3 regions of the Nocardioides pakistanensis genome follow, and region 1 is predicted to be linked to each of the others. Evidence: predicted binding sites of a transcription regulator. Region 1 holds the regulator's gene; each other region holds the start of a gene.
What was found. The regulator LexA, encoded in region 1, represses DNA repair genes until DNA is damaged. The targets are predictions, from matches to a motif close to TCGAACANNTGTTCGA.
Positions count from the first base shown of each region.

Region 2: ACYVIH_RS11890 (alpha-ketoglutarate-dependent dioxygenase AlkB) is a predicted target of LexA. The motif match lies at 2,326-2,341, and genes of this name have one in related genera.
Region 3: ruvC (crossover junction endodeoxyribonuclease RuvC) is a predicted target of LexA. The motif match lies at 2,153-2,168, and genes of this name have one in related genera.

Region 1 covers NZ_BAAGUV010000056.1:21,929-25,949, forward strand. Annotated here, with positions in the region: gene ACYVIH_RS17600 (LysM peptidoglycan-binding domain-containing protein) at 1-109, opposite strand, end outside; gene ACYVIH_RS17605 (SDR family oxidoreductase) at 381-1,190, opposite strand; gene lexA (transcriptional repressor LexA) at 1,309-2,001, shown strand; gene ACYVIH_RS17615 (metallophosphoesterase family protein) at 2,063-2,788, opposite strand; gene ACYVIH_RS17620 (alkaline phosphatase D family protein) at 2,941-4,021, shown strand, end outside.
Region 2 covers NZ_BAAGUV010000025.1:122,735-126,755, forward strand. Annotated here, with positions in the region: gene groL (chaperonin GroEL) at 1-867, shown strand, start outside; gene ACYVIH_RS11885 (DUF6281 family protein) at 1,077-1,562, opposite strand; gene ACYVIH_RS11890 (alpha-ketoglutarate-dependent dioxygenase AlkB) at 1,662-2,306, opposite strand; gene ACYVIH_RS11895 (ABC transporter ATP-binding protein) at 2,550-3,299, shown strand; gene ACYVIH_RS11900 (ABC transporter permease) at 3,299-4,021, shown strand, end outside.
Region 3 covers NZ_BAAGUV010000070.1:56,164-60,184, reverse strand. Annotated here, with positions in the region: gene ruvB (Holliday junction branch migration DNA helicase RuvB) at 1-988, opposite strand, end outside; gene ruvA (Holliday junction branch migration protein RuvA) at 993-1,604, opposite strand; gene ruvC (crossover junction endodeoxyribonuclease RuvC) at 1,601-2,083, opposite strand; gene ACYVIH_RS20365 (YebC/PmpR family DNA-binding transcriptional regulator) at 2,235-3,002, opposite strand; gene pdxT (pyridoxal 5'-phosphate synthase glutaminase subunit PdxT) at 3,015-3,650, opposite strand; gene ACYVIH_RS20355 (DUF6891 domain-containing protein) at 3,647-4,021, opposite strand, start outside.

The DNA of each region.
Region 1 (4,021 bases):
GCATCAGCAGGACGAGCCGGCCGCGTCGGGTCAGCCGCACGTTCGGCGTACGCCGAACCGAACGGGGACCGGTGAAGCCGAAGTCGTGTGCCGCAACGATGGCGCTCATGGGTGAGACCTCCTGGGAGTTGCCGTGCCGTACGTCCATGAACAGAGGTCTATCGGTGACCGCCGACAGTTTTCGGCGGGCGCCTCTCGAAACCCTGTTCGATCGAACACGTGTACGAACATAGGGCCAGGCAGAAGGCTGTGCAAGAGACACGCCGAACATGTGTTCGACCGAACCCGAGTCGCGGGAGCCCTGCGCGGGGCGATCTCCCTCCCCGTGCCGGGCCGCCACGGTCAGAGGGAATCCGGCATCCCTTGGCGAACGCCGCCGTTCAGCGCGGCCGGCCGCGGCGCATCGCGCGGCGACCGTCCCACAGGAAGATGTTCAGACCCTTCATGGACACCGAGGGCGTCACGGAGGTGAACCGCATCAGGCCGGCCCGCCAGCCGGGCACCGAGCGGACGACGCGGTTGGTGCCGACCAGGCCCACGGCCGCCTCTGCGACCTCGTCCACGCCGAGCAGGGCACCGCCGGAGTGGACCAGCGCCTTGGCCATGCCGTCCGCCTTCATCGCCTCCACCATCGCGGTGGCCACCCCGTCTGGACACAGTGCATGGACCCTGATGTTGTCGGGCGTCTCGACGTGGACCGACTGGGTCAGCGACACGACGGCGGCCTTGGTCGCGGCGTACACCGACAGACCGGGGACCGGTCCGTGCGCGGACAGGGAGGCGGTGTTCACGATGTCGCCGCCGCGCGAGCCGAAGGCGTCGACCGCCGCGCGCATCCCCCAGGCGACGCCGAGGAGGTTGACGTGCACCAGCTGCTCGACCGAGGCGGAGGAGAGCTCCATGAGCGCCCCGTCGTTGCCGACACCGGCGTTGTTGAACCAGACCGCGAGCGGACCGTGCTGCAACGCCTCCTCGGCGACCGCGCGGTGTGACGCCTCGTCGCGGACGTCCTGCTGGAGACCGGCGACCGCGCCGATCTCCTCGGCGGTACGACGGGCAGCCGCACCGTCGATGTCGGTGATCAGCACGTGATGGCCGCGGGCCACCATGCGCTCGGCGATACCGCGGCCGATGCCGCGCGCTCCGCCCGTGACGACGACGGAGGTACCAAGGGAGGGGGACTGTGTCATGGAGGAACTCAACCAGACACGCCCATTCGAACAGGTGTTTGAAGCGGCACCGATTCAGGTCTACCTTGTGAACAGGCCAGGCGCGACGACGGCGCGGCACTCGAGAAGGGCATGGACGATGGCATCAGGCAAGGGCAGAGCAGTCTCCGAGCTCCCCGACGGACCCCCTGACGCCTCCGGCCTGACCCCGCGACAGCAGCGGGTGCTCGAGGTGATCCGCGAGTCGATCGAGGCCCGTGGCTACCCGCCGAGCATGCGCGAGATCGGCGAGCGGGTCGGCCTGACCAGCTCCTCCTCCGTCGCCCACCAGCTGCGGACGCTCGAGGAGAAGGGTTTCCTCAAGCGCGACCCCAACCGTCCCCGCGCGATGCAGGTCTTCTCCCCCGGCGAGGTCGTCGAGTCCGCCACCGGCGACGCCGGAGTCAGCCCGATGCCGGCCGCCACCTACGTGCCGATGGTCGGCCGGATCGCCGCCGGTGGTCCGATCCTGGCCGAGGAGCGGGTGGAGGACGTGTTCCCGCTGCCCAAGACCCTCGTCGGCGAGGGCACCCTGTTCCTGCTCGAGGTAGTCGGCGACTCGATGATCGACGCGGCGATCTGCAGCGGCGACTACGTCGTGGTGCGGCAGCAGCCCACCGCGGAGAACGGCGAGATCGTCGCGGCGATGCTCGACGGCGAGGCCACCGTCAAGACCTTCCAGCGCAAGGACGGCAAGGTCTGGCTGCTCCCCCACAACGAGGCCTACGACCCGATCGACGGCACCCACGCCACCATCCTCGGCAAGGTCACCGCGGTCCTGCGCAGGGTCTGACCCGTACGATCCGCTGCGTCTGAGGGGTCGGACGCCGCCGCGTCTGGACGCCCGGAGCGCGTCAGTCGAGCTCGACGAACAACAGCGGCCCGCGGTCGTAACGGCCGCCGTCGATGTCGAGCACCAGCCCGTCGGCGTACAGCAGTGGCTGCGTGACCCGTGACGACGGCTCGTCGAGCAACGAGCCGATGATCGTGTGGCCGTGCACGATCTGCTGGCCGCCGTACCTGGTGAGCAGGCCGCGCGCGACCTCCCTGCCGTCGCCGCCGGCGAACTCGTAGCGGCGGGTGAGCAGCGCCCACACCTGCCAATGCGCCTCGAGGTCGTCCGGGTCGGACAGCAGGTCGCGCACGGTCTCGTTGACCTCCTCCACGCTGCCGCCCCAGGTCGTGATCGCCGTGGTGTCGGAGTGCATCAGCAGATAGCTCCTGGCACCGCCGAGCACGGGCAGCGAGGCGAGCCAGGCGATGTGCTCCTCACGCAAGCGCGCCTGGTCCTCCGCCAGTCCTCCGTTGGCCCGCCAGGACGCGGAGAACTGCGACCCGGGGAAGCGGTACCGGCCGACGGCGAGGATCTCGTGGTTGCCCATCAGCACGTGCACCCGGCCGGGAGCCTCGCGCTGCAGCCGCATCACCGCCTCGACGACGCCGAAGCCGTCGGGACCGCGGTCGAGCAGGTCACCGAGGATCCACAGCTCGTCGTCGGCGCCGAACCCGAGCCGGTCCAGCCCCCGCAGGAAGTCGTCGCGATGGCCGTGCACGTCGCTGACCACGTAGAGAGACCCCATCGCCCCATCCTTGCAGGGAGTCACGCGCGCCGACCGCATCACCGCCGGGCCTGGGGTGACCCGGCTCACGTCGAGACCGCGCAACAGCTGAACGAACGGTGAACAGTCGCTACCTCACGTCACCGATCCGGCACAGCGTCGTTGGATGCAGCGTGACCAACATCGAGCTCGACCGCCGCTCCCTCCTCGTCGCCGGCGCCGCCACCACCGGAGCCGCCGCCCTCGGGGTCGCCATCGCCGAGGAGGCCGAGGCCGCCCCGAACCGGTACTTCCGCCACGGCGTGGCCTCGGGGGACCCGTACCCGACCAGCGTGATCCTGTGGACCCGGGTCACCCCGACCCCGCAGGCAACCGCCGGCTCGGGCAAGGGGCCGCGGGTCGTCGTACGGTGGCAGGTCGCCATGGACCGCCGGTTCCGCCACGTGGTCGCGAAGGGCGCGTTCACGACCAGCGCGAAGCGCGACCACACCGTGAAGCTCGAGGCCACCGGCCTCCGTCCGCGTACCACGTACTACTACCGGTTCCTCTACAAGGGCGTGGCCAGCCCGGTCGGCCAGACCCGCACCGCGCCGGCCCCGAACGCGGACCCGCGCAACCTGCGCTTCGGTGTGGCCTCCTGCTCCAACCTGCCCGCGGGGTACTTCTCGGCCTACCGCCACCTGGCCCGGCGCAACGACCTCGACGCGGTGATCCACCTCGGCGACTACCTCTACGAGTACGGTGCGGACGAGTACGGCGACCTGCGCACCCCCGTGCCCGCCCACGAGATGGTGTCGCTGGCCGACTACCGGCAGCGGCATGCGCAGTACAAGGAGGACAAGGACCTCCAGGCGCTGCACCGGAAGTTCCCGTTCATCGTCACCTGGGACGACCACGAGGTCACCAACGACCAGTGGGCCGAGGGTGCCGAGAACCACGACCCGGCGACCGAGGGCGACTACCGAGCCCGCCGCCGCCGCGCGCACCGTGCCTACGACGAGTGGATGCCGGTGCGGATGGGTGAGACCGCAGCGCTCGGCGACGGCACCCGCCTCTTCCGCCGGCTCAAGTTCGGCACGCTCGCCGAGCTGTCGATGCTCGACCTGCGCACCTACCGCTCCCAGCAGGCGGCCGCGCCAGTCGTCGACGGGTCGGTGAGCCACCAGGAGCGCACGATCACCGGTGAGGCGCAGATGCGCTGGCTCAAGGAGTCCCTCGACGACGACCGCGCCCAGTGGAAGCTGATCGGCAACC
Region 2 (4,021 bases), on a different contig from region 1:
GGCGAGGCCCTGTCCACGCTGGTCGTCAACAAGATCCGCGGCACCTTCAAGTCCGTCGCCGTCAAGGCCCCGGGCTTCGGTGACCGCCGCAAGGCCATGCTGCAGGACATCGCGATCCTCACCGGTGGCCAGGTCATCTCCGAGGAGGTCGGCCTCAAGCTCGAGACCACCGGGATCGAGCTGCTCGGCCAGGCCCGCAAGGTCGTCGTGACCAAGGACGAGACCACCATCGTCGAGGGCGCCGGCGACGCCGACCAGATCGCCGGCCGGGTCAACCAGATCCGCGCCGAGATCGAGAAGAGCGACTCCGACTACGACCGCGAGAAGCTGCAGGAGCGCCTGGCCAAGCTGGCCGGCGGTGTCGCGGTGATCAAGGTCGGCGCGGCCACCGAGGTCGAGCTCAAGGAGCGCAAGCACCGCATCGAGGACGCCGTCCGCAACGCGAAGGCGGCCGTCGAGGAGGGCATCGTCGCCGGCGGTGGCGTGGCGCTCGTCCAGGCCAGCGACAAGGCGTTCGAGAAGCTCGAGCTCGAGGGCGACGAGGCGACCGGTGCCGCGATCGTGAAGCACGCCGCCTCCGCGCCGCTGAAGCAGATCGCGATCAACGCCGGCCTCGAGGGCGGCGTCGTGGCGGAGAAGGTGCGCGGTCTCGAGCCCGGCTTCGGTCTCAACGCCGCCACCGGCGAGTACGTCGACATGATCGCCGAGGGCATCCTCGACCCGGCCAAGGTGACCCGCTCGGCGCTGCAGAACGCCGCGTCGATCGCCGCGCTGTTCCTCACCACCGAGGCCGTCGTGGCCGACAAGCCCGAGAAGGCTCCGGCCATGCCGGGTGCCGACGGTGGTATGGGCGGCATGGACTTCTGAGTCCGGCACCACCAGCACCACTGCGAAGGGCCCCGGGATCTCCCGGGGCCCTTCCGCGTCTCCGGCCGGCGTGAGGCCCGGGCACTCGACTGTCACAACGGTTCACCTGACCGGTTGTGACAGCCGTTCTGCACCATGGCACGTCACAACCGTTCAGCTGAAGGATTGTGGCGTGGAACCTCGGAACAGTACGAGGTCCAGGCGGTCTCTCAGTCCAGGCCCAGCGCGGCGGCGACGTCCGCCGGTAGGGGCGCGGCGTCGGCGAGCCCCGGGGCGTGGCTCCGGGCGACGTAGACCCACAGCCCGTCGGGGCCCTCGGAAAGCACGGCATAACGCGGGTCGACGCCCTGCACCGCGAACGCCTCCACCGGCATCGCCTCCGCCTCGGACTCCTCGCCCCCGCCGGTGTCGTCGCACGGGGGCAGCTCGGCTCCCTCGAGCGCGGCGCCGGGCGAGACCTCACCGGCGTCGACCTGCAGGTAGAGGGTGTCCTCGTAGCTGACCGCCGCGACGCACGAGGCGGCCGCCCCACCCGCGGCCCGCCCCTCGCCGGACCCGCCGGCTCCGGCGTCGGCCGGGTCCGCTCCCTGGGTCTCGGGCTCGTCGTCGGGCGCGCATCCGGTCAGGGCCAGCGTTCCGGCGACCGAGAGCACGATCAAGGTGCGGGTGAGGCGGGTCGTGGGGCGTCGGGACATCGTGGGTCTCCTCGGGTCGTCGTTGGCGGTTCGACGCCGCGGAGGACGATCCGGTTCCCGCCGTGCTCGACGCCGAGGCCGAGGCGCCCGACGCCGCTGCTACCGGACCCCGTGCGGCCGGAACTGGATGCTGATCCGGGGCCCGACCGGGCGGGTCGTCTTCGGGACGGCGTGCTCCCAGGTGCGCTGGCACGACCCGCCCATCACCAGCAGGTCGCCGTGGCCGACGACGAACGAGATCGTTGACCCACCGCCGCGCGGACGCAGCAGCAGTCGACGGGCCTCGCCGAACGACACGATCGCGACCATGGTGTCCTCGGTGCGGCTGCGCCCGATCGTGTCGCCGTGCCAGGCGACCGAGTCGCGCCCGTCGCGGTAGTAGCAGAACCCGGCCGTGGTGAACGGCTCGCCGAGCTCGGTGCCGTAGTGGGCGCTCAGCCGGTCGCGGGCCTCGGCGACCAGCGGGTCGGGGAGCGGCTCGCCGTGGCCGTAGAACTTGAGCAGTCGCGGCACATCGACCACCCGGTCGTACATCTGCCGGCGCTCGGCGTGCCACGGCACGTCGTACAGCAGCCGCCGGAAGAGGTCGTCGGCGCCGGTGACCCACGCGGGGCGTACGTCGACCCATGCCCCGCGGCTCAGCGGGGTGCGCCGCACGGTCTCGCCGAGCTCGCCCAGAGCCGGTCCACCCGACGGTGCCTCCACGAGCTCGTCGAACAGGGAGGCCTGGAAGTCCACGGTCATGCCGTCAGAGTACGACGATTCGAACACATGTTCTAGTGCGGCGGGGCCGACTCGACGTGCACTCACGAACACCACCGACCGGGTCCACGCGCAGACCCCGTCCCGCCCCCGGGCGAGTGCACGTCCGTTCGGCCCCGGAGAGCGACGGGGTCAGGGGTCAGGGTCGGCTCAGGGGCAGGTCCGGGGCACAACGGTGGTCCTGCCGGTGCCGCGACGACGGCCCCCGCTCCTACGTTGACGGCCATGACTGCTGCACGCATCCACAACCTCACCAAGACCTACGGCGACGGCCCGACCGCCGTACGCGCCCTCGACGGCGTGACGCTCGACCTGCACGACGCGGAGTTCACCGCCGTCATGGGCCCGTCGGGCTCGGGCAAGTCCACGCTCATGCACTGCGCCGCCGGCCTCGACCGCGCCGACAGCGGCTCGGTGCTGATCGGCGACACCGACCTCGCGACCCTGGACGACAAGGGCCTCACCCGGCTGCGGCGGGACCGGGTCGGGTTCGTCTTCCAGGCGTTCAACCTCGTGCCGACCCTGACCGCGGAGGAGAACATCGTGCTCCCGCTGTCGGTGGCCGGCCGCCGTCCCGAACCCGAGTGGTACGACGTCGTGGTGGCCGCCGTGGGTCTGGGGTCGCGTCTCGGGCACCGGCCCCACGAGCTCTCCGGCGGCCAGCAGCAGCGGGTCGCCGTGGCCCGGGCGCTGGTGAGCCGACCGAACGTGGTGTTCGCCGACGAGCCGACCGGCAACCTGGACTCGCGCTCGGGCGCCGAGGTGCTCGGCCTGCTGCGCCGCTCGGTCGACGAGTTCGGCCAGACCGTGGTCATGGTGACCCACGACCCGGTCGCGGCGTCCTACACCGACCGGGTGGTCTTCCTCGCCGACGGCCGCGTCGTCGACGAGCTCCGCAAGCCCACCCGCGAGCAGGTGCTCGAGACCATGGCCGGCCTCGACGCCCGCGTGCCCGAGCAGGCGGTGGCCCGCTGATGTGGAAGGCAGCCCTCAAGAGCCTGCTCGGCCGCAAGCTGCGGCTGATGCTGAGCACCACCGCGATCGTGCTCGGCGTCGCGTTCGTCGCCGGCACGTTCGTGTTCACCGACACCCTCAGCCGCAGCTTCAACGGCATCTTCGCCTCGACCGTCGGTGACGTCGTGGTGCGTCCGGCCGGCGGTGTGGGCGACGACATCTCGCCGACGTCGAAGAGCGTCCCCGCCGACGTCGTCGACGACCTCGTGCAGGTCGACGGCGCGGCCCGCGCCGACGGCAACGTCACCACGTTCGGGGTCTTCGCGGTCGGTGAGGACGGCAAGGTCGTCGGCGGCCAGGGCGCCCCCGGTCTCGGCGGCAACCTGACCGACGCCCCGGCCGGCCACGGGATCGAGGGGCTCGAGGTGGTCGAGGGCGAGCAGCCCGACCGGCCCGACGAGGTCGCGATCGACCGGCGCACCGTCGAGCAGGCGGGCTACGAGCTCGGCGACGAGGTGCACCTGGTGACCTCCGGCGCCGAGCCGGTGCTGCGGCCGACCCTCGTCGGGATCGTCGACTTCGCCGAGGGCGGGTCGCTCGGCGGCGCCTCGATGACGGTGTTCGAGGAGGAGACCGCCCAGGACCTGTTCATGCAGGGTCGCGACGCCTACACCGACGTCTGGGTCACCGCCGAGGACGGCGTGAGCCAGACCGAGCTCCGCGACGCCGTGCGCGAGGTGCTG
Region 3 (4,021 bases), on a different contig from region 1:
GCATCCCCATCCGCACGAGGAACGGCTCGGCGACCTCCTCGACCGTCTCGCGCTCCTCGCCCACGGCGACCGCCAGCGTGCTGACGCCGACAGGGCCGCCGCCGAACCGCCGGCAGAGGGCGTCGAGGACGGAGCGGTCGAGCCGGTCGAGGCCGGACTGGTCGACCTCGTAGAGGTCCAGCGCCCGATGGGCGACGTCGAGGGTCACGGTGCCGTCGGCGCGCACCTGGGCGAAGTCGCGGACCCGGCGCAGCAGCCGGTTCGCGATTCGGGGGGTGCCCCGGGACCGCGAGGCGATCTCGCCGGCGCCGTCGTCGGTGAGCTCGACCCCGAGCAGCCCCGCCGAGCGGCGCACGATGAGCTCGAGGTCGGCCGCCTCGTAGAACTCCAGGTGCGCGGTGAACCCGAACCGGTCGCGCAGCGGGCTGGGCAGCAGACCTGCGCGTGTCGTGGCTCCGACGAGGGTGAACGGCGGGATCTCCAGCGGGATCGCGGTCGCGCCCGGGCCCTTGCCGATCACGACGTCGACCCGGAAGTCCTCCATGGCCATGTAGAGCATCTCCTCCGCCGGCCGCGACATCCGGTGGATCTCGTCGACGAAGAGCACGTCGCCTTCGTTCATCCCCGAGAGGATCGCGGCGAGGTCGCCGGCGTGGGTGATCGCCGGACCGGAGGTGAGACGCAGCGGCGCCGACATCTCGGCGGCGATGATCATCGCCAGGGTGGTCTTGCCGAGGCCGGGCGGACCGGCGAGCAGCACGTGATCGGGCGCCGCCTGCCTCGCGCGGGCGGCCTGGAGCACCAGCGACAGCTGCTCGCGCACCCGCTCCTGACCGATCACCTCGTCGAGCGTGCGGGGCCGCAGCGCCGCCTCGACCGCTCGCTCGTCGCCCTCGGCCTCGGCGGTGACCAGCGATCGGCTCTCGACGTAGGACAGCTCGGCCTCGTCGTACTCGCGCTCGGTGATCCGGCGGCTGCTCTCACTCATCGGCTCACGCCTTGCTCAGCGTGCGCAACGCCGCCCGGAGCAGCGCGGCGACATCGGGCTCGGCCATGCCGTCGGCCTGAGGGGTGACCGCGTCGACGGCCTTCTCGGCCTCCTTGGCCGACCAGCCGAGGCTGACGAGGCCGGCGTGGACCTGGTCGCGCCAGGCCGCCGCCGGCGCGGACGCGGAGGCAGCGCGCGGCATCGAGACGCCGGTGGGCGCGCCGATCCGGTCCTTGAGCTCGAGCACGATCCGCTGGGCACCCTTCTGGCCGATCCCGGGCACCCTCGTCAGCGCCTTGATGTCCTCGGTGCTCACCGCGCGCCGCAGGTCGTCGGGCGAGAGCACCGCGAGCATCGCCTGCGCCAGCTTGGGGCCCACGCCGCTGGCTGTCAGCAGCATCTCGAACAGCGTCTTCTCGTCCTCGTCGAGGAAGCCGAACAGCGTCATCGAGTCCTCGCGCACGATCATGCTGGTCGGCAGCGTGGCCTCGGTGCCGGTGCGCAGCGTGGCGATGGTGCTCGGGGTGCAGTTCAGCTCCAGCCCGACCCCGCCGACCTCGACCACGGCGGAGGTCAGCGAGACGCTGGCGACGGTCCCGCGGACGAAGGCGATCATCGTGTTCCCTTCCCGGCAGCGGCGACCGCCGCCTCGATCCTCTGCTGCGCCCCACCGCGCCAGATGTGACAGATGGCCAGCGCGAGCGCGTCCGCCGCGTCCGCCGGCTTCGGCGGCGACGGCAGCCGCAGGATGCGGGCCACCATCGCGGTCACCTGCGCCTTGTCGGCCCGGCCGCTCCCGGTCACCGCCGCCTTGACCTCGCTGGGGGTGTGGAGCACGACGGGCAGCCCCCTGCGCGCCGCACAGACCATCGCGATCCCACTGGCCTGGGCGGTGCCCATGATCGTGCTCACGTCGGAGCGGGCGAAGACCCGCTCGATCGCCACGGCGTCCGGGGCGTACTCCTCGATCCAGGCGTCCACGCCCTTCTCGATGGTCACCAGCCGGACCGGCACCGGCTCCGAGGACGAGGTGCGCAGCACGTTGACGTCGACCAGCGACAGCGGCCGGCCCACCGACCCCTCGACGACTCCCATCCCGCACCGGGTGAGGCCCGGGTCGATCCCGAGGACGCGCACGTGGGGCCCCTTCCTGGTCGGTGGTGTCCGAACACATGTTCGGACACCACGCTAACCGACGGCTGCCCCGAAGAGCTCCCGCGACACTCCGGGAGCCACGGCGGCGGCGTCACTCCTCGTCGAGGGCGGCCATCACGTCGTCGGGGATCTCCTGGTTGCCGAACACGTTCTGCACGTCGTCGAGGTCCTCGAGCGCCTCGACCAGGCGGATCACCTTCTTGGCACCCTCGAGGTCGACCTCGACGCTCATCGACGGCACGAACGACGCCTCCGCGGAGTCGTAGTCGATGCCGGCGGCCTGGAGCGCGGTGCGGACCGCGACCAGGTCGGTGGCCTCGCTGATCACCTCGAACGAGTCCCCGATGTCGTTGACCTCCTCGGCACCGGCGTCGAGGGTCGCCTCGAGGACGTCATCCTCCCCGACGCTCTTGCCGTCCTGCTCCTTGGCGACGATCACGACGCCCTTGCGGTTGAACATGTAGGAGACCGAGCCGGGGTCGGCGAGGTTGCCGCCGTTGCGGGAGATCGCGGTGCGGACCTCCATCGCGGCGCGGTTCTTGTTGTCGGTCAGGCACTCGATGAGCAGCGCGACACCGTTGGGGCCGTAGCCCTCGTACATGATCGTCTGGTAGTCGGCCCCGCCGGCCTCAGCACCCGAGCCGCGCTTGACCGCGCGGTCGATGTTGTCGTTGGGGACCGAGGACTTCTTGGCCTTCTGGATGGCGTCGTAGAGCGTCGGGTTGCCCGCAGGGTCTCCCCCGCCCATCCGCGCGGCGACCTCGATGTTCTTGATCAGCTTGGCGAACAGCTTGCCTCGACGGGCGTCGATGACCGCCTTCTTGTGCTTGGTGGTCGCCCATTTGGAGTGGCCAGACATGAGGTGTTGCCCCTACTTCCGGTTGTCGGTCCCACCGTCCGACGCGGCGAGCCGGGACTCGACCATGTCGACGAACAGCGCGTGCATTCTGTGGTCCCCGGTGATCTCGGGGTGGAACGACGTGGCGAGCAGGTTCGCCTGTCGAACGGCGACGATCCTACCGACTGCCTCGCCGGAGGAGACGCGCGCGACGACCTCCACGCCCTGGCCCACCTTCTCCACCCAGGGCGCGCGGATGAACACCGCGTGGAACGGGGCGTCCAGGCCGGTCACGTCCACCTCGGCCTCGAAGGAGTCGACCTGCCGGCCGAAGGCGTTGCGCCGCACGACGATGTCGAGCCCGCCGATGGTCTCCTGGCCGGCGATGCCGTTCTCGATGTGGTCGGCCAGCATGATCATGCCCGCACAGGTTCCGTACGCCGGCAGCCCGGCCCGGATCGCCTCCTGCAACGGCCCGAACAGCTCGAAGGTCCGCGCCAGCTTGTACATCGTCGTGGACTCGCCTCCGGGCAGGACGATGCCGTCGAGCCCGACGAGCTCCGTGGGCCGGCGTACCGCGGTGGTCCGCGCACCGGCCCGTTCGAGCATCTCGCGGTGCTCGCGCACGTCGCCCTGGAGCGCGAGCACGCCGATCAGGGGCCCGCTCACGCGACCGGCCGCCGCTGCCAGAAGGCGGTGACCTCGACCCGGCCCTCGTCGAAGTGCGCGTGCAGCCCCTGTGCGGCGAACGCGCCCACAACCTGGTCGAGCAGCTCGTCGCCGGGCGCCACGTTGGCGGTGGTGGCGTGCCAGACGTTCACCTCCAGCATCCCCTCGTCGATGGCGTGCCACACGTCGGGCTGGGTGAACCAGGCGATCCCCTGCGGCGGGTCGCCGGCGCGCGCGTCAAGGACCGCCTTGGCGGCCCAGTGGTCCTCGCAGCCCTGCAGCACCACGACGCCGCTCTCCTCGAGCGCGGCGAACGCCGCCTGGAGCCGGTCGTAGTCGGTCTGCTCCGGCCAGCCGGCGGCGTCGGCCAC